Regions from separate parts of the Shewanella sp. Pdp11 genome, predicted to be linked through region 2. Evidence: predicted binding sites of a transcription regulator. Region 2 holds the regulator's gene; the other holds the start of a gene.

Region 1 (10,896 bases), 720 kb from region 2:
AAGAATGGCCATTCATCATGGGTAACATCTACTTCAGGGCGTTGATTGAAAATATTCTCACCACTAATTAATACTTTCAAATTATCAGTAAAATCATAGCCAACACTCATGTTAACCGTGTAGTAAGGATTCAAACGGTCTACTTTAATGACATCGCCAGTTTCATCATCGTAGTTTTCGGCAGGTTGCTCCCAAAGTGGAATTTCACCAATTCTATCGCCACGAACAGCAACGGACCAGTCTTGGTATTGCCAAGTCAAGACTAAGTTAGTTTTAGATCTAGGCTCATAATTATCTTTATCATCACGCAACTCTTGAATAGAAGATGCAGAATCCACTTGATATTTTGTACTTAAAATATGAGTCCATCCTAATTGAACGCCAAAGTCTCCATACTCAGTATCTAAAGTATAAAATAACTTAGCATCTAAACCACTCTGTTCATAGAGTGCTTTGTTTTCAGGATTAACCACAATAGTTTCAATATCTCCAGCATTCGGAGCACCCGCTGCAGCCCTAACTACTTTTGCTGCATTGTTAGTACATTCACTGCTAGACGGGTCTTTACCATTTCGCCCATATTTACAATCATATTCAAGATCTAATATATCTTGTTCGCTTTCATCAGAAATAATATCTTTCAAACTGATATTATAATAATCAAAAGTTAAGCTAAGATCTTTCACTGGTTCAGCAATTACCCCCACGCCCCAGTTTGTTCCCTTCTCTTCTTCTAACGTTTTACTACCAGAACGATTACCTTTTAAAGATGTCGTTTCACAAGCACTTGGACTCGGTACAAAATTAGGGTCATCATCGTGATCGTTTACACGACAATCAATATAGTCATACGCAGTAGTGAAGTAGCCTGAATCACCAGCAAAGACATAGTGCATATCTGGAGCTCTAAAGCTTTGCCCCCAGTTTGCACGGAACTTTAACTCATCCATAGCTTTATATGTCATAGTAATTGATGGGGTTAAACGACCACCAACTTCGGTAGTGCCATCGTCATACTGATCGTAGCGGGCTGCAACACCAAGATCTAAGTCTTCAATCACAGGGATCAGAAGCTCAAGACCTGCAGCATAACGACTGCGATCGCCACCACCTTCCGTACCCGTTAAGCCTTGCCATCCGTTGCCTTCAGTATTTAATGTACGGTCATCCTGTTTAAGATCATAGCCTTGCTTGTTATATTCAATAAGAGCAGCAAATCCAATAGGACCGGATGGTAATTCGAATAAATCACCATTAATTTCAGCAGATAAAGTTCTAGCATACGAATCAGCTAAAATAACTTGTGTTCCAAGTAACTGGTCCCGAATCTCTGGTGTAATTTTGTCATACAATCCTACGGGAGCATCACCATTATAAAGACCATATGGATTATCTATTTCACCTAGAAATAGTTCGGTGACCTTTTCTTCCTTCATCCAATCTCGGCTACTCTCGTAATCATAACGACTCTCAGAGTAATACACTTGCCAGTTATAGGCTGTATCAATATCACCTTTAATACCAACAGTGACATTATAACTCTGCTCATCAAATAGAGTGTTACGTTGGCCTAACTCATCAAAACTAAAAATCCTCTGTGCCAATACATAGTCTCGGGTTCCTCCGAAATTACCAGAACCATCAGGAGTATTTAATAGCAAATTCTCACTATAAAAGTGACGAGAACCATAAACTGCAGAATCTATTGTTGAATACATAGTATCAGCAAAGAGTTGCATATGATCGTTGATGTCGTATGTACCAAACAAATAACCGGTTAAGGTTTCACGTTCATTTCGAATCGTATTGTCACCTGTAGTATCAACACCACAATACTTACCAAAACCATTACGATCCGCATATTCATATCCAGAACCAGAATCTACACATCCTTGTTCGCCAGGATCTCTATACTTACCAGTAAAATTATCAAGCAATAAAATCCCTCGAGAAAGAGGAGTCGCACCGGCAGGGTTATCATCAACAGAATCCATATAATCCCGCTCATGAGAGTAAATCGGATCTTGTTTATAATACTCAATGGTTCCCCCAATTGAATAATCAGACCCTGTACTGCCAGAGGTAAGACTAAACCGATTTTGAGCACCACCACCTTCTGGTGTAATACCATACATAGCAGTCACAGTTGTTGAATCTATATCCTTTTTCAAAATAATGTTTACAACACCAGCAACAGCATCTGAACCGTAAATAGCTGATGCACCTTGAGTCAGAATTTCAATTCGCTCTACCGCAGAAAATGGAATGCCACTTAAATTCACAAAATTACTTTGCCCATTATAGGGCGTAGGGTTTTCAGCAATACGTCGACCATTGAGAAGAACAAGGGTATAGCCAGGCCCAAAACCACGTAAATTGATTACATCAGCATTTGGTGTAAAACCACCTTGCGCCCCCCACTCGTTACCCTGTGCTGTTCCTGTATTTTGAGAAATACTTTGGATTGCATCGAACGCCGTTGTAAAACCCTCATTTTTCATATCTTCAGCGGTTAACACAACAACGGGCTGAGCATTTTCTAAATCAGTTCTATTAATTCGACTACCAGTAACCTCTACACGCTCAATTTTCTCATTTTTGGTTTGAGCATCTTTTTCTTCTGCAGCCCACGCGTGGCTGGCAATAGAAATCGAAGCGGTAAATAGGCCTAGTTGTATTGCTTTACAAAGCAGTGTTGTCTTATACATACATTCTCCAAAACGGCTGTTAATAACACGTAAAAATGTTACCAGACGGATGATTTTATGTGAAAATTGCATATTCCTTGCAATCATATGTAAGGTATAGCAAAGACCACCTGATGTAAATATTTTGAACTTAATGTTTAAAATATGTTGCCATTAAGTGTGTTTTAAGGCAAAAAAAACAAATGAAGTTATAGTAAGCTGTTGAGACGTAACAGTTCAAACAGCTGATTAATGAGTAATGCTCTGTTCGTCTGTCAATGTAATTGCGCGAGAGTACTGCCAGTTATCAAACGAAGTAAGTAGAAATAGATTCTATCGATGGAGATCCATATGACTAACATGACAAAAATACTGATTTTTCTTGGTTTAATATTAGGAAGTGGGCTTAATGCATCAGCCGCGACAAACGCACACGATCTCGCCAAGCACAGTATGTTTAATGCGATTAAAATATCTCCTAAAGGTGATTTCTTAGCCGCGACTTATCCGTATAAAAATCATAAAAGATTAGCGATTATCAATAAAAGCAATCAAAAAGTAGTTTGTAACTTTTTTTTTGGTGAAGAAGAGTCAGTCATGGAGTTTTGGTGGGCAAATGAAGAACGAGTAGTAATGACAATCTCAACCCAATCAGGACAGTATGCGACTCCATTTTTGACTGGTGAGCTATTTTCAGGCAATGCAGACTGTTCAAGTAAAATACAATTATTTGGAGTGAGGAATAAAGATTACTCAGGTGCGCAGGTTGAGAGCCTACTAATGGATGAACGCGATAACATTTTGATATCGTCTAATTTAGAAAAAAAACAATACTCTAACCTTTATAAAGTGAATATCTATACTGGGAAACGTCAATTAATTGAAAAAGCTAAATTTGAAAATGCATCGATTTTTTTAGATAATAATGATCAATGGCGAGTGAGCCAGTCCATGAAAACTGAAAGAAAAGGACTGTTAAAATCGGAGGGTGCTGGAGAAATAATTACCTATATTCGAGAAAGCAATGTTGATCAAAATGCATGGAAAGCTTTATCGTTGTCAAATATGGTTAGAACCAGCTCGACAGGGTCCAGTAATGTTATTGGATTTAGTGCAGATAACCAGTTCATATTTACCTCTGATAACATAGAGAAAAGTACTTTAGGCATATATAGAATCAAGTTAAGTACAGGTGAACGAGAGTTAATGTACCGAAATGATATAGTTGATGCTCAACCATTTATAAATGTATATACATCTGAAACAGGTAAACGTATAAAAGAAGTGGTAGGGGCCATTATTCATAATGGAAGACCTGAAGTTATATTTTTTGATGAAAATTCAGAACTAGCCAAAGAGTATCGCGGGCTACAACGAGCATTTCCAAATGATTATTTACATATTACCTCTAAGACAGCTGATAACAAAAGCTGGGTGATTGAAAGTTACTCCGATGTTAATCCAGGTAAATTTTATCTTTACGATAGAGAGACTAAAAAAGTGTCTTTCCTCACAGCCTCTCGCCCTTGGATAGATGAGCAAAAAATGTCTCATAAAACTCCGATAAATTTTGTTACTCGTGATGGCTTAACAATTCATGGTTATTTAACCATACCACTGGGTGCCAAAGCTGAAAATTTGCCTTTAATTATCCATCCACATGGTGGCCCACATGGTCCTCGTGACTATTGGTTTTTTGATGATGAAGTACAGGTATATGCGAGTGCAGGATACAGTGTACTTCAGGTAAATTTTCGAGGTTCTGGCGGATATGGACGTGAGTTTGAAGATAGTGGTTATGGACAATGGGGTGGTGCAATGCAAGATGACCTGACCGATGCAACACTATGGGCAATTAAAGAAGGCTTCGCTAATAAGGATAAAATTTGTATCTCCGGATCAAGTTACGGCGGATATGCCGCTCTCATGGGTGTGGTTAAAGAACCCGACCTTTATAAGTGCGCAATTGGATATGTTGGGGTATACGATCTACCACTCATGTTCAATAAAGGCAATGTTGCTGAACGATTGGGTTGGGGTAAACGCTATATGGAACAAGCTTTTGGTGGTTCAGAAGAAACAATGAAAAAACATTCTCCCGCCTATAATGCAAGCAAAATTAAAGCCGGAGTATTCATTGTGCATGGCGGCCGTGATGAGCAGGCACATTATGAAAACGCTCATGTGATGCGAGATGCCCTAGTAAAAACAGGAAATGAACCGAAATGGTTATGGAAAAAAACAGAAGGGCATGGATTCTATAACGAAGAAAACCGCAAAGAATTATACACTGAGATGCTTGACTTTCTAAAAAAATACTTAAACTAAAAATATGTTAGCAAGTTTACGCAAACTAACTCGACATATTGAAATCATTTAAAGTATTAAAAATTAACATGCAAAAATAGATAGTACGGTAGGATTGGCAAATTCATATGTAACGACTAAAGTTAACCGTGGGTTTGCCGATAAAGGGATCCAGCTTACAATCGAGGTTAGTTATGTCAATTTCACTGAATACCCAAGCTATCGCACCTAATCTAGAAAATGGTGCAATTGGCGTTAAGGTTGCTCAGTTAGCCAAAGAGCAGCAAAAAGCCGAAGGTCAAATCGCGGTAGATTTAATTGCAGCTGCGGCGCCAAAACCTGTAGGTAACGCAGGCCACAACATCAACACTACGGCCTAATTGTTAGCAATACAGCATTTAAAAAAGCGCCTCTGATTATCAAGGCGCTTTTTATTTTCTGTAACGGAAACGTCAGGCGAATTTAAGAAAAAGCGTTGCCATTCACATGCATAATCGTAAATGTCCACACCACGAACGCTAGCGGGATATGCACTAAGGCATAGAAACACTGATCGAGTCTCCCTATTCCTTTTGCTAACAAAATCAAATATAAGTGTAATCCAATCACCAAAGGAAATAGCGCTAACAGCGGATAGAGTGCGACAGGGTTTGCATCGGAAAATAAGCTGTGACTGAATAAAGCCCACGCCACCATAAAGGCGGTCGTCAACGGCGGCGTTGCAATGCGATATTGCTCTGGATAGGGAAACATCCTACGACCTCTGAGTCTCAATCAATAAATTTACGTTGTAGGTTTTCGCGCAATCAACTGGGCTTTATAACTGCTTTGAGTGGACTGCGGATCACATAATCGACCTTCAAAGTAATGTAAAGATTGCCAGTTAGCAAACACTGATTTGAGTTCATTTTCAGTAAGTAAGAAATCTGGGTTGCGTGGCCTACCTATCTGCGCCTGTTGCGTTGTAAAGGTTTCATAGACGATAAGGCCTGTGCTCTTAACCGCCTTAGCAATTTGTGGCAGTAATGGGCGATGCAGATAATTAAATACTAAGACAATATCGTACTCTTCTACCGGCAATAATGGTCCTGCCTCAGCTTCTAAATCCCTTTGTAATTTGTAAGCATTAGCCTGATCAATGTGTGACATGGCTGACAAATCTCGATCGATAAAAGTCACTTCAGCCCCTCGCGCTAAAAACCACAAACCATTACGCCCAGAACCGCAAGCGAGATCGAGTACCTTAAGTCCATCGAAACAACTCAAGGCTAAGTTAGACACAGATGGATTAGGCCAAGCGAACTCTGTGATTAACGCGGCAGGCGTTAAAGTTGACGTATGGGTTACAGACATATCAATTAGCCCTTAATTTCTTTTTTCGAGTCAATTTGCCGACGATGCACAATAGAATAATGCCTGAGCCCTGCTGGACCATGGGACACAATCACGGACAAAAAGAGGATCGCGATTAACAGCTCAGGCTTGAAATTAGCCAAAGGGACAAACAAACCAAGTAAGCCTACTTTCACTAAGGTTAACACACCCTTAAGCTGAATTAACCAACGCCAATCACGCACAATTTCCCACAACATTAATATGCAGCCCGTCGTCATAGCGAGATACCAATAATTCAGCCATTGCGTTTTATCTACGCTTAATAAAATGCCACCACCGACACCGACGATCCCTAAAATATGCAATGCCCTTAAACTGGTTTTACTCAAACGTTGAACCCAAAAACGTTTTTCTGATATGCCTTGTTTGCGCATTACATCCCCTTAATAATCAACTGCGTAACATCTGGTCAAACTAATAATGCAATTCTATACAATAAGAGCTGGATAATTAACATTATTTATAGAATACTCAAAAATAATTAAGTGACATACTCAAAGTGCTAAGTCACATTATAATATCTATTAAATACAAATAGATAAATCACATCACAAAACCAATAATTATTATCATTTTTATTTTGAAAAGTTAAAACCAATCCATTCAACATGTTAACCCGCGCAAGTTATACCGTATTCAATCGGTGATTAGCCTCACCTTCATTAATATTTCCTGCCCTATTGCACATTTTAAATATGTTATTTCCGCTGTAACAAAGGTTATGTGACTTGTGCACACATATACCTCTTTAGATAGTGATAAATTTGCAACTGGAGAATGCTCTAACAGTGCGTGAATGACGTAAAAAATAAATATCACGCCATGATGAATAACCCTTATTAAGTAGATGAATGTACGGCGGAGGAACTATCATGTTCACAAGAAAGATTCAAAAAACAGCACTAGCCATGCTGATCTCTGGCGCAATGGCAGGAACTGCCTATGCTGCACCAGAAGTGCTAGCCGATTTTCACGGTGAAATGGGTAGCTGCGACAGCTGCCACGTCTCAGACAAAGGTGGCGTCAGCGATGACAACCTTAGCCATGAAAATGCCCAATGCGTTAGCTGCCACGGCGATTTAAAAGAACTGGCCGCCGCCGCACCTAAAGACAAAGTCTCACCCCATAAATCTCACTTGATTGGCGAAATTGCTTGTACAAGCTGCCATAAAGGCCATGAGAAATCAGTCGCTTATTGCGATGCTTGCCACAGCTTCGGCTTCGATATGCCTTACGGCGGTAAATGGGAACGTAAGTTTGTTCCTGTTGATGCAGACAAAGCGGCACAGGATAAAGCCATTGCTGCTGGCGTAAAAGAAACCACTGATGTGGTTGTTATCGGTTCAGGTGGTGCAGGCCTTGCTGCTGCCGTCTCTGCCCGTGATGCTGGCGCGAAAGTGATTCTGCTCGAAAAAGAACCTGTCCCAGGTGGTAACACTAAGTTGGCCGCTGGCGGTATGAACGCTGCCGAAACGAAGGCGCAAACTAAGTTAGGTATTGAAGATAAGAAACAAATCATGATCGACGACACCATGAAAGGTGGCCGTAACATTAACGATCCTGAATTAGTGAAAGTGCTTGCAAATAACTCATCTGACTCTATCGATTGGTTAACCTCTATGGGTGCCGACATGACTGACGTGGGCCGTATGGGTGGTGCAAGTGTTAACCGTAGTCACCGCCCAACCGGTGGTGCTGGCGTAGGTGCACACGTAGCGCAAGTACTGTGGGACAACGCAGTAAAACGTGGTACTGACATCCGCTTAAACAGCCGTGTTGTCCGTATTCTTGAAGATGCGAAAGGCAATGTGACTGGCGTACTCGTTAAAGGCGAATACACTGGTTATTACATTATTAAAGCCGATGCTGTGGTTATTGCTGCCGGTGGTTTTGCGAAAAACAACGACCGCGTAGCTAAGTACGATCCTAAGTTAAAAGGCTTTAAAGCCACTAACCACCCAGGTGCAACCGGTGACGGCTTAGACGTGGCACTGCAAGCAGGCGCAGCAACTCGCGATTTAGAGTTCATTCAAGCTCACCCAACATACTCACCAGCGGGTGGCGTAATGATCACCGAAGCGGTACGTGGTAACGGTGCTATCGTGGTTAACCGTGAAGGTAACCGCTTTATGAACGAAATCACTACCCGTGATAAAGCGTCTGCCGCGATTCTGCAACAAAAAGGCGAAAGCGCTTATTTGGTATTCGATGACTCAATCCGTAAGAGCTTAAAAGCGATTGAAGGTTATGTGCATCTGAACATTGTTAAAGAAGGCAAAACCGTCGAAGAGTTAGCAAAACAAATCGATGTGCCTGCCGCTGAACTGGCGAAAACCATCACGGCATACAACGGCTTCGTGAAATCAGGTAAAGATGCGCAATTTGAACGTCCAAACCTACCACGCGAATTAGCAGTAGCGCCTTTCTACGCATTAGAAATCGCACCTGCTGTTCACCACACTATGGGTGGTGTTGTGATTGATACTAAAGCCGAAGTGAAGAGCGAAAAAACCGGTAAACCAATCCAAGGCTTATATGCTGCAGGTGAAGTGACTGGCGGGGTTCACGGTGCTAACCGTCTTGGCGGTAACGCAGTATCAGACATTGTGACCTACGGCCGTATCGCCGGTGCTGAAGCGGCTAAATTCGCTAAAGATCACTAGTCACAAACCGTATAAGGGTTAACGGACTAACCCTTGACTCTCAAAGCACGGTTTTAAATATGAGAGCCCTAGCTTGAATAACTCAAGCACTGCTAGTCAATCCATAAGCGAGCCATCAGGGCTCGCTTTTTTTATCAAGCGTTTTAGCTAATTGATGACAAAGCTCACTCTTTTAATAGTCAATTTTCTAAGGCTAAGGACAAAAAGCCCTAACTCACTTACACTCTTTGGCTGATAACTACATCACAATCCGTTAGGTGACTGAAATGAGAATTGGATTCTTTAGCGCAAAACATTACGACATGCAGCATTTTAACCGCACAAATGCCGCGTTTGGTGCACAAATTGAGTATTTCGATTATCGCCTCTGCATGCAAACGGTGAAACTTGCTGAAGGGTTTGAAATCGTCTGCGCCTTCGTTAACGATTCACTCTGCGAAGAAGTCCTCGTTGAACTCGCCAATGGCGGTACAAAAATCATCGCCATGCGCTGCGCAGGTTTTAACAATGTCGACTTAGTCGCCGCTAAACGCTTAGGCATGCAAGTCGTTAACGTACCAGCTTATTCTCCTGAATCCGTGGCCGAACACACAGTCGCGCTGATGTTGACGCTAAACCGCAAAATCCACAAAGCTTACCAACGTACCCGCGATGCCAACTTCTCCCTCGAAGGTTTAGTCGGTTTTAACATGTTCGGCAAAACCGTCGGCGTGATTGGTACGGGTAAAATCGGCGTGGCCACCATTAAAGTCTTGCTCGGTTTTGGCTGTAAAGTCATCGCCTACGATCCCTTTATCAATCCAGCGGTTGTCGCGCTGAATGTGGAATATCAAGATCTCGATTTTATTTATGCCAACAGCGATATCATCAGTTTGCATTGCCCGCTCACGGCCGATAACCGCCATTTGCTCAACCAAGCCAGCTTCGCCAAGATGAAACCCGGTGTCATGGTGATCAACACCAGTCGCGGTGGCTTACTCAATGCCTTCGATGCGATGGAAGCCTTAAAACTCGGCCAAATCGGTTCACTCGGACTCGATGTGTACGAAAACGAAAAAGGTTTATTCTTCGAAGATAAATCGAATGAGATCATTCAAGACGATGTATTCCGTCGATTATCTGCCTGCCATAACGTAATTTTCACGGGTCACCAAGCCTTCCTCACTGAAGAAGCCTTAGGCGCCATCGCCCAAACAACCTTGAGCAATGTAAAAGCGTTATGTGCAGGGGAACTCTCAGGTAACGAATTGTTTTAACTGACAGATAAAATCCTGACTGCTACAGTGAGGCTTCAACGTTTGAAGCCTCACAGAGAGAACCTCAATATGCTAGTCACTCAGGAAACTCAGGATATCTCCACGCCTTCAGGGCTAATGCGCACTTATATCTACCGCCCAGAAGCACAGGGGCAATTCCAAAGCATCATCTTTTATTCCGAAATTTTTCAGCAAACGGCACCTATTGCACGCGCTGCAACAATCCTTGCTGGCCACGGTTTTGTGGTATTTGTGCCGGAAGTGTTTCATGAACTCAATCCTTTAGGCACAGTGCTCGCCTACGATGAACCGGGTAAAGACAAAGGTAACGCCGATAAATTTGCAAAACCTTTAGAGCACCACGACAGCGATACCCAAGCATTAGTCGATTTTGTACATCAACAAGCTTACTGCAATGGCAAAGTCGGTAGCATGGGCGTGTGTATCGGCGGCCACTTAGCCTACCGCGCCGCACTTAATCCTGCTATTTTAGGGGCATTTTGCCTCTATCCAACTGACATTCATTCCAACACCCTGCCCTGCGCCTACGGCAATGACTCACTGAGCCGCAGCGGTGATATTCAAGGG
Region 2 (10,896 bases):
GCTGCATCAAGTAATGCCGCCTCCGTCTGATTAGTGGCAACATTTTGATTTGAGTCAGCTTTTACTATGCTTTGAGGAGAAACTGCCTGACTTGGAGCGTCATCTTCCTGCAGCAATAATGCGAAAAAATCAAAAACAGTTTCATCAACCGATTTTGACATGGCCAAACTCCCCAACTAATAAAAAATCTAATAATCTTTCATAGGCTTTTACGCCACGACATCCACTCGCATAATGCGATGCAGGTAAATGTGCCAAACTGGCATCTCTAAACTTAGTATCGACTGGAATAACGTCCTTCCATAGGGTTTCAGTGTATTCTGTGCCCAGCACTTGCAAAGCAGCGGGTGATGCCTTAGTACGTTTATCGTACATGGTTGGCACGACAGTATAGCTGTAACGCGTCTTTTTAGATCGCCCCATCAACTCCATCGTTTTTATCATCCGCTCTAGCCCTTTAATGGCAAGAAACTCAGTCTGCACGGGAATAATAATATGCTGACTTGCCGCAAGGGCATTGACCATTAAAACACCAAGTACGGGTGGACAATCAACGATAGCCACATCATATTCATCAGCAACTAACGCTAATAAATTACGTAAAACTAGCCCCATCCCCTCTTGATGACCTAAGGCTCGGTCTAATGTTGCCAATGCCATAGTGGCCGGCAACAAGTCGAGACCATCGACTAAGGTTGGTACGACATGGGATAAAACGAGTTCTTTGGAGAGGCTTTTATGGGCCAGAAACACATCAAATAAAGAGCCAGGAACCTCTTCAGAATCAATGCCTAAATAATAACCTAGCGAAGCGTGTGGATCGGTGTCAATCATAAGCACACGCTTGCCACGCTTAGCTAAGGTTCCCGCTAAACTCGCAACCGTCGTGGTTTTGCCTACACCACCTTTTTGATTCGCTATGGTCCAGACTTTCAAGAAGTGACCCCCACATAAATTGATTCAATGCTAATAAATGAGAATATTTAACACGCATTCCAAAGGTTATTGCTCTTCTCTCGTCGTAACTCGGATACCACCATTGGGTAAACTAATCACTTTAACTCCATCGGCATTTTCAGAAATCACCACTGGCAGCATCTGTGCATTTTTCGGTTCAATTGACTGATTAGATTCAATAGGCGAAGTCGCAGTCTCGACATCCTTTTTTGGCGTCTGGAGCAGCGTAGGAACTAAAGGTTGCTGATTCGCGTTATCCTTCGTCGTATCCACCCCAGAATTCTGCTTATTCAGCAAAGGCGGAACACTAATCTGGGTAGATTCAGGACCAATTGTCACAGCCTTTTGTTCACCAGGAGTAGCCAATTGCAGCATAGCTTTAGTTTGATCAGGATGAGACGCTAACCAAGCAGCAATTGCTTCAGCTTGTTCGTCAGGGACCATTAACAGTACCTGAGTCGATTCCAAACGTTTTATCTCTTCTCTCAACAAACTATTTTTATGCCGATAATCGAGACTCAAGGCGCCAAGACATAAAATAGCAATCGCCATCAGCAAAATGATGAGCACACTATTCGTGCTCATCGGATGCAGACTCTTAGACACGAACAGACTCTTTTAAAATGCATTCAGCCATGTTGTCTAACGCAATCGACTGAGTGGCAATACCAGCACTAGCGACAGCCTGCGGCATGCCATAAACCACACAACTGGCTTCATCCTGCGCCCAAATGGTCGCACCGACTGCTTTCAACATGCGGGCACCTTCTCTGCCATCCGCGCCCATACCAGTTAGCACAACGGCAAGGACGTCACCGCTAAAGGCTTTGGATGCAGAAGCAAAGGTGATATCAACGCAAGGCTTATAGTTCATGTCTGCACTGCCAGCAATGACCTTTAATCGGCCACTTGCGCCAGTACGTTCAACCATCATTTGCATTCCGCCTGGCGCTAAATACGCACAGCCAGGTCTAAGAAGATCGCCATTCGCGGCTTCTTTTACTTCAATCTTACATAAACCATTCAAACGACTTGCAAATGCTGGCGTAAAAGCTGCTGGCATATGCTGGATTAATAAAATCGGATGCGGATAGTTTGCCGGGAATTGGGTAAGAATTTTTTGCAAGGCAACTGGACCACCAGTAGATGTGCCGATCAGCAGTATTTTATACTGCTTACCACTTGCACGAATCGACGCTGCTGTTGAGGTCCTCACAGGAGCCGTGGCTGGAGTATGCGACGCTATACTCGTTGTCCCTAAAACGCTACTGGTTGGGCGCACGCTAGGTGTTGAAGTGACGACAGGACGTGCAATAGGACGAAACATTCTGCGGCGTCCCAATGCCTTCACTCTCTGCTGCAACAATAAAATAGCATCATCTTTATTGGTAGCAATGTCTTCAAAACGTTTAGGTAGAAAATCTAACGCACCAGCATCTAAAGCATCTAGCGTAGCTTTAGCGCCATCATGGGTTAAAGAAGAAAACATCAAGATCGGCGTCGGACATTTAGCCATGATTTCACGGACGGCAGTAATACCATCCATCACGGGCATCTCAATATCCATAGTGATAACTTGAGGATTAAGCTCAGCAGCCATCTTCACCGCTTCGGCCCCATTTGAGGCCGTCGCGATAACTTCCAGTTCAGGATCTTGATTGACTATTTCACTAACACGTCGTCTGAAAAAACTTGAGTCATCAACGACTAATACTTTAATGGCCATTCCATTCCTTAGCTTGGAAACTAATTCTTACTTTTCGCATAATGCTTTAACAATCCAGGGACATCTAAAATCAGTGCGATACCACCATCCGATGTAATCGTCGCGCCAGCCATCCCAGGAGTGCCATGTAACATAGCGCCAAGGGGTTTAATCACTACCTCTTCTTGACCTATTAAGGCATCCACAACAAAACCAATTTGCATCATACCTAATTGCACGATCACTACATGACCATGCTTTTTATCGCCATGTCTAAAGGTCGTTTTATTTCTATGTAGCCAGTGCTCCAAATAAAACAGAGGTACAGCCTTGTTACGCACTATGACAGTGAGTTGTCCATCAACAATATTGGTCTTAGTGAGATCAAGATGGAATATCTCATTCACACTAGACAAAGGTAATGCAAACACTTGTTTAGCGACATCGACCATTAAGGTCGGCATAATTGCTAACGTTAACGGTACTTTAATCTCAAGTATCGTGCCCTTACCTTTCATAGAATCAATATGCACTGTGCCGTTAAGTTGAGTGATACGGGTTTTTACCACGTCCATCCCAACGCCACGACCAGAAATATCTGAAATTTCGACTTTAGTTGAAAAACCTGGCGCAAAAATTAAATTATAAGCTTCGCTGTCAGTCATCCGCGAAGCTGAATCTTCATCAAGTACACCACGTGTTATCGCGATTTTTTTCAGTTTTTCAGGGTCCATACCTGCGCCATCGTCTTCAATTTTCAGCAGTATATGGTCACCTTCCTGACTTGCAGATAAGGTAATTGTACCCGTTCTCGGCTTGCCACTGGCTTCGCGCTCATTTGGCATTTCAATACCGTGATCTACCGAGTTACGCACTAAGTGGACGAGTGGATCGGCAAGCGCTTCAACTAAGTTTTTATCTAGGTCAGTTTCTTCACCGACCATAATCAAATCAATTTCTTTATTGAGTGTACGCGCAAGATCACGGACTACCCGAGGGAACCGACCAAATACTTTTTTGATCGGTTGCATACGGGTTTTCATCACAGCGCCCTGTAAATCGGCTGTCACGAGATCTAAATTCGCAAGGGCTTTAGACATTTCCTCATCATCACGACTGATGCCTAAGCTCACTAATCGATTACGCACTAACACTAACTCACCGACCATATTCATTATTTGGTCGAGTCGTGCAGTATCAACACGAACCGTGGTTTCACCTTGAGGCACATTTGCTGAACTTGCTTTAGCAGGCGCTTTCTCTACAACCGCGATGTCTACTTTCGGTTTTGCGGCAACAACGGGGGCTGGCGCTGCAACTTTCGCAGGCTCAGGAGTCACAGCGGCTTTAGGTGCAGCTGTCACAGCTGGCGTGACTGGCGACGCTTTTACGTCAGCTTTCGCAGGTGCTCCGCCTTTACCATGGAGTTCATCAAGTAATCTTTCAAACTCATCATCAGTAATTTCATCGGCATCGACTATAGGTTGAGGCGCAGGTGCGGCAATAACCTTTGGTTTAGCCGGCACTTCTGCCTCAGCTTTAAACTTGCCTGAACCATGAAGTTCATCAAGCAATGCTTCAAACTCGTCATCAGTGATATCATCGCCCGATGCAGGAGACGCTTTAACCTGTGCCGCAGGCTTAGCGACGACAGGTTCAGAGACCACGGCGGTAGCCGCCGCAGGACCTTTTCCTGAGCCATGAAGCGCATCTAACAAAGCTTCAAATTCAGCGTCGTTGATATCATCAATACTTGAAGATGAGCTATGACTTATCTCTATAGGGATGTCTTGTGGGACGGGTGTTTCAACAATGGTTTCAACGACAGGCTCAGGTTCGACAATTTCGACCACCTCTGCAGACGCAACTTCAGATGGCAATGGCGCACCTGAACTCAGCATTTTAAGTCTAGCCAACAAACCCGAATCGGCAGGATCTTGCTGCTCGCCCTGCTGCGTTTGAGCAAACATGGTATTAATTGCATCAACAGCCTGCAAAATAATATCCATCAGCTCTGCATTGACGCTACGTTTGCCTGTCCGTAATAGATCGAAGGTATTTTCAGCCTCATGACACACATCGACCATGGGAGTTAAGCTAAGAAAGCCTGCGCCACCTTTAACGGTGTGGAACCCTCTAAAAATGGCGTTTAGCAAGTTAGTGTCATCAGGATTATTTTCAAGCGCAACGAGTTGCTCTTGCAGAAGCTCTAAAATTTCACCGGCTTCGATTAAAAAGTCCTGGAGTATCTCTTCATCTACATCAAAGGCCATCAAATTGACTCCCAGTTAGAAACCCAGACTCGATAGAAGATCATCCACTTCGTCTTGACCCGTTACTACATCTTGACGAAGCTCGGCATTCATTATCGGCCCTTCCGCTTCAATATTATTTTTCTGAGCAATCTGACTTTCAATCATAGGCTGCTCACCAAATACCGTCAGCATAGAAACCAGATTACTTTCTACTTCCATAACCAGATCAATAACACGACGTATCATTTGTCCTGTTAAGTCTTGAAAATCTTGCGCCATCAATATTTGATTTAACAATTCACGCAGTCGAGTCGAGTCATTTGAACTACGGGACATAAGATCTTGGACATCGTGGCAAAGAACCTTAAACTCGCTGAGTTCTATTTCTCGGCGCATTAATTTGTCCCAAGATGGCATGACTTTTTGAATATTTACCGTTACGGCATTGGCCAAAGGTAAACATTCTTCTACCGCATCCATGGTTTTATTTGCCGCTTGTTCAGTCATGTCAATAACGTAATTTAAACGTTGTTTGGCATCGGGAATTTCTGTATTGGCTAATTCAGCTAGACGATTATCAACTTGAAAATCCATTAAAGCGCTATGAAGTTGCCGAGTTAATTTCCCTACCTCTTCAAATAATTCTCGTTGCAGTGGAGCAGCAAGCTCCCGAAATAAATCATCTGCCTGACGTTGCTCACCGACACTTAATAATTCAACCAAGTGCTGAGCTTGTTCGAGCGTGATGAGCCCTGATGTTTGTGACTTCATAGCTCATCCTTGCTCAAGCGAGTCGTTCGAATATTTTATCTAGCTTCTCTTTCAGCGTTGCAGCGGTAAAAGGCTTAACCACATATCCATTCACTCCCGCTTGAGCGGCAGCGATAATCTGTTCACGTTTTGCTTCAGCTGTCACCATTAATACGGGTAAATGCTTTAGCGAATCATCTGCGCGAATTGCTTTTAACAGATCGATGCCTTGCATACCGGGCATATTCCAATCTGTAACAACAAAATCAAAATCCCCCTTTTGCAACATCGGCAGGGCTGTTGAGCCATCGTCTGCTTCTTGGGTATTGTTAAACCCCAAGTCTCGCAACAAGTTCTTGATGATACGCCTCATTGTCGAAAAATCGTCAACAATGAGAATCTTCATATTCTTGTCCAAGGTTTCCTCCGGTGAGCTGACATTCTGTGCTCGATTAATAATTATACTTATGTCCAGTGCTTGAGTTTAGCTTTCAATCGCAACATTGCCTGACTTAATATCTGGCTAACACGCGATTCACTGACCTCAAGAATGGCGCCAATCTCTTTTAAATTCAATGCTTCATCGTAGTACAGGGATAACACTAATGCATCTCTTTCAGGCAATAATTTAATTGCCTCAACCAGCGCAGAATGAAATTGGTTCTCAGCTAATGCTTCAAATGAGTCATCATCGGACCGATCACTCACTGTAAGTATATCCTGAGATACGCCTAAGTCTTCTATCCCTATGATTTTTCCGACAGAAACATCGTTAAGAATATGATGGTACTCATCGAGCGTCATATCAAGTTTTTCTGCAATTTCTGTGTCGCGTGCATCACGGCCCAGTTCTTGCTCTAACTCATCAATAGCATGTGCAACCTTGCGGTTATTACGATGAACGGAACGAGGCACCCAATCACCACGGCGAATTTCATCTAACATCGCCCCTCGTATACGTATGCCGGCGAAGGTTTCAAATTTCGCCCCCTTGCCACCATCAAACTTGGATGATGCTTCTAATAACCCCATCATCCCAGCTTGGAGTAAATCATCTAGCTGCACTGAGGCAGGTAGTCTGGCGAGTAAATGATGCGCAATTCTTTTCACCAACGGAGCATACTGTTCAACGATCGACGATTTATTGTCTAAACAAGTATACGCAGCGGCTTTATTCACTCGTTTTTTCCTCTTGAAAATCTGGTCGTTGCACTAAACGCTCAACGAAAAACTCCAAATGCCCACCAGGTTGCTGCGGTACAGGCCAGCTCAGAATTTTATTTGCCAATCCTTGATACGCAATCGCCGCTGGTGATTTAGGATAAGCTTCAACTACCAGTTTTTGCTTACGAACTGATTTACGTAAGTTTTCGTCAAATGGAATAGTTGCAACTAATTCAAGGGCGACATCTAAAAATCTGTCGGTCACTTTACTGAGTTTAGCAAATAATTCCATACCTTCGCGTAAACTACGCACCATATTGGCAACTATTTTAAAACGGAACACGCCATGCTCACGGCTGAGGATTTTTATCAGGGCGTAGGCATCAGTTATCGATGTGGGTTCATCACAAACAACGACCAGCACATCCTGCGATGCACGTGAGAAACTGAGCACCATATCTGAAATCCCAGCAGCAGTATCTACGACTAGAATATCAAACTGAGTCCGCATCTCACTGAAAGCGCGAATTAACCCTGCATGCTGCGCTGGGCTTAATTCCACCATACCTTGCGTCCCTGAAGTGGCTGGCACTATGCCAATTCCCTTAGGGCCGCGAACGATAATATCGTCAAGCTCTGCATCACCAGAGAGAACATGGGAGAGGTTACGCTCGGCACGAATACCCAGCATGACATCGACGTTTGCTAAGCCAAGGTCAGCATCAAGTACCAAGACACGCTTGCCTTTTTCGGCTAATGCCACAGCTGTATTAATGGAAACGCTGGTTTTGCCAACGCCACCTTTACCACCTGTGACCGCGATTACTTTCACTTTTTCGTTATAGGGTTGATTCATCATACGTAAACCACTTGCTTGATCCAGGGTCATAAATCTACTCAAATGCACAGGCCATATTATCTGACCACGCTGTGTCTTGTAATGATTGTTGTTCTGTACTATCTAACGCTGCGAGTGCCTGTTGGGCTAAATCTAAGGTATCCGCAACTTTCATATCTTCAGGAACTCTTTGTCCATCAGTAACATAACTTAATGGTAATCCGTTTTGGATCAACACACTTAATGCCCCTGCTAACGACACAGATTCATCGAGTTTTGTAAGAACGACACCAGATAGGGGAATGCGTTTAAAATGATTGACTGCATCTTGCAATACACGGCGCTGTCCTGTCGCAGACAGTACCAGATAACTGCGGATAGGTATCCTGCTATTTGCAGTTAAATTATCAAGTTGCTGGTAAAGACGCATATCTCGCTGTCCCATGCCAGCCGTATCTATCAATACTAGCTTGCGATTTCTAAACTGATAAAGAATTTGCTCTAATTCATTCAGATCATGAGCTTGCTTTACAGGGCAGCCCATTATTTTGCCATAGGTTGCTAATTGCTCATAGGCTCCGATGCGATAATGGTCTGTCGTTATCAAAGCAACATGCTCTGCACCATGATGAGCGGCAAAACGGGCCGCAAGTTTAGCTAATGACGTGGTTTTGCCGACACCGGTTGGGCCAACTAAGGCCACCACACCGCCCTGCTTAACAATGTCGTCACCTTGATTATCAAGCAAGTTAGCTAGACTTTGAGGTAAAGCTCTGACTAATTCTGCAGGCGTATAATGTTGGCTCAGCGCCGCTAATTTATTGGCAACCGCAGGGGAAAATTCTGCCTCAAGTAACTTGGCTTCGAGCATAGCTCCGACAGGGTCGATACGTTTTTTATGTTCTGTCATCAAAGAGGACACTTGATGTGTTAACAAATTACGCAATGAAGCTAGCTCATCACGCATTGCCTCAATATCGGCATTTTGTTTCTGTGATGTTTGTGGCTTCTTATCAAAAGCAGCAGGCGCTTCGCGACGCTCTACTTTGGCAGCAGCCGGCGCTTGTAAGCCCTTAGCCCATGCAGGTAAATCTGCATCAACTTGCTGATGCGACATCTGTTGATTCAAACGACTTTGCTGCTTCTCTAACAAGGCTTGTAATGAGTCAGCAGGTGCCGCAGGCTTTGCACGGGTTTCAACTCGTATAGGCTGCTTAGCCCCTAGGGATACGAGGTCGTCACTCACGTCCATAAAGGTTGGCGCTGGCGCAGTAGCTGCGGTTTTTGCTTTAGGCTCATCATAGTCAACGGCGGCGACAATTTCGATGCCACCATTCACTTTCTTATTTGACATAATGACGGCATCTGAGCCGAGTGTTTCTTTCACTTGGGCCAGTGCGGCGCGCATGTCTTTGGCAAAAAATCGTTTAATCTTCACTTATGCGTCCTCTACTGGCCGACTGCAGATACGATACGTATTTGCTTCTCATCAGGTATTTCTTGATACGAAATGACTCTGAGATTAGGAATAGTATGTTTAACAAAGCGTGACAGCGTCGCGCGTAACATACCTGACGTCAACAATATGGCGGGTTGTCCGACCATTTCTTGCTTCTGAGCCGCATCGGCAAGGGACTGCTGCATGCGTTCTGCAAGACCGGGTTCAATATTTGGACCATCACCACCGGTTGCTTGCATTGATTGATGCAACATCTGTTCCAACTCTGGTGCCAATGTAATGACGGGGATTTCTAACTCTGGACCAGAGATCTCTTGGACTATCATACGTTTCAATGCGATACGTACTGCAGCGGTCAAAACTTCAGTGTCATTACTCTTAGTGCCGTATTCTAACAAAGTTTGCACTATTGTACGCAAGTCTCTGACTGAAACCCCTTCATTTAACAGGTTCTGCATCACTTTTACGACATGTCCGAGTGGCATGACATCAGGAATAAAGCCATCCACCAGTTTAGGCGAGTGTTTCGCAAGCATATCCATCAGTTGTTGCACTTCTTCGTAACCTAACAACTTAGCTGCATTATTGGTCAGCAATTGGCTAATATGGGTTGCTACAACCGTAGCGGCATCAACAACCGTATACCCTAATGTTTGGGCATGCTCACGTAATTCAGGGGCAATCCATACCGCTTCAAGACCAAAAGCTGGGTCACGCGTTTCAATACCATCGAGCTTGCCATAGACTTGGCCAGGGTTAATCGCCAATTCGCAGTCGTGTCGAATATCCGCCTCACCAACAACTACGCCCATTAATGAAATGCGATAGGCATTAGGCGACAAATCTAAGTTATCGCGAATATGCACTGCTGGCACTAAGAAGCCCAGTTCTTGGGATAACTTTTTACGTACGCCTTTGATACGGCTTAATAACTCGCCACCTTGACCTTTATCGACCAGCGGAATTAGACGATATCCCACCTCAAGCCCAATAGTATCAACATGATGCACATCATCCCAGCCCAACTCTTTAGGCTCTTTATCTTGCCTCTCTACAGGACCAGACTTAACAAGTTCTAGGGCTTTAATGCGTTTTGATTCATTACGTTTATAGACAAAATAGGCGGCTCCTGCCGTCATAAAAGCAAAACTTAAGAACGCCATATGCGGCATGCCAGGAACGATTCCCATGATAAATAGGACTCCAGCAGCGATACCCAATGACTTATGACTGTCAAACATCTGACTCATCATCATTTGGCCCATATCACCGGATTCATTTTGACGGGTCACCATCAATGCTGCTGCGATTGACAATAACAACCCAGGGATCTGCGCCACCAGACCATCACCGATAGTCAGCAAGGTATAAATTTCAACCGCTTCTGAGAAACTTAAGCCATGTTGAACAATACCTATGATGAAACCACCTAAGATGTTGATCACTAAAATCATGATACCCGCAATAGCATCACCTTTTACGAACTTTGAAGCACCGTCCATCGCACCATAGAAATCCGCTTCACGTGTCACTTCTGCTCGACGTAATCTTGCTTGTTCTTGATTCAAAGTACCAGCATTTAGGTCGGCATCAATTGCCATTTGCTTGCCAGGCATAGCATCTAAGGTAAAGCGGGCGCTCACTTCAGCGATACGACCAGCACCTTTAGTCACTACCGCAAAGTTGATAATAATCAAAATGATAAAGACAACCAAGCCAACGGCATAGTTACCGCCAATCACCACTGAACCGAAGGCTTCAATCACCT

What was found. The regulator FliA, encoded in region 2, starts transcription of late flagellar genes. The targets are predictions, from matches to a motif close to CTAAAGNTNNNNNNNNNNNNGCCGATA.
Region 1: the regulator FliA is predicted to act here: its motif matches at 5,132-5,158, upstream of AYJ58_RS20265 (cytoplasmic protein).

The regions. Positions count from the first base shown of each region.
Region 1 covers NZ_CP015194.1:4,612,487-4,623,382, forward strand. Annotated here, with positions in the region: gene AYJ58_RS20255 (TonB-dependent receptor domain-containing protein) at 1-2,708, opposite strand, end outside; gene AYJ58_RS20260 (alpha/beta hydrolase family protein) at 3,039-5,015, shown strand; gene AYJ58_RS20265 (cytoplasmic protein) at 5,189-5,374, shown strand; gene AYJ58_RS20270 (hypothetical protein) at 5,457-5,747, opposite strand; gene AYJ58_RS20275 (class I SAM-dependent methyltransferase) at 5,778-6,347, opposite strand; gene AYJ58_RS20280 (hypothetical protein) at 6,353-6,763, opposite strand; gene fccA (fumarate reductase flavoprotein subunit FccA) at 7,262-9,052, shown strand; gene AYJ58_RS20290 (2-hydroxyacid dehydrogenase) at 9,319-10,308, shown strand; gene AYJ58_RS20295 (dienelactone hydrolase family protein) at 10,378-10,896, shown strand, end outside.
Region 2 covers NZ_CP015194.1:3,896,067-3,906,962, forward strand. Annotated here, with positions in the region: gene AYJ58_RS17230 (chemotaxis protein CheW) at 1-161, opposite strand, end outside; gene AYJ58_RS17235 (ParA family protein) at 145-936, opposite strand; gene AYJ58_RS17240 (membrane anchored protein in chemotaxis locus) at 1,003-1,542, opposite strand; gene AYJ58_RS17245 (protein-glutamate methylesterase/protein-glutamine glutaminase) at 1,556-2,683, opposite strand; gene AYJ58_RS17250 (chemotaxis protein CheA) at 2,704-4,935, opposite strand; gene AYJ58_RS17255 (protein phosphatase CheZ) at 4,951-5,688, opposite strand; gene cheY (chemotaxis response regulator CheY) at 5,702-6,085, opposite strand; gene AYJ58_RS17265 (RNA polymerase sigma factor FliA) at 6,133-6,846, opposite strand; gene AYJ58_RS17270 (MinD/ParA family protein) at 6,839-7,720, opposite strand; gene flhF (flagellar biosynthesis protein FlhF) at 7,725-9,107, opposite strand; gene flhA (flagellar biosynthesis protein FlhA) at 9,119-10,896, opposite strand, start outside.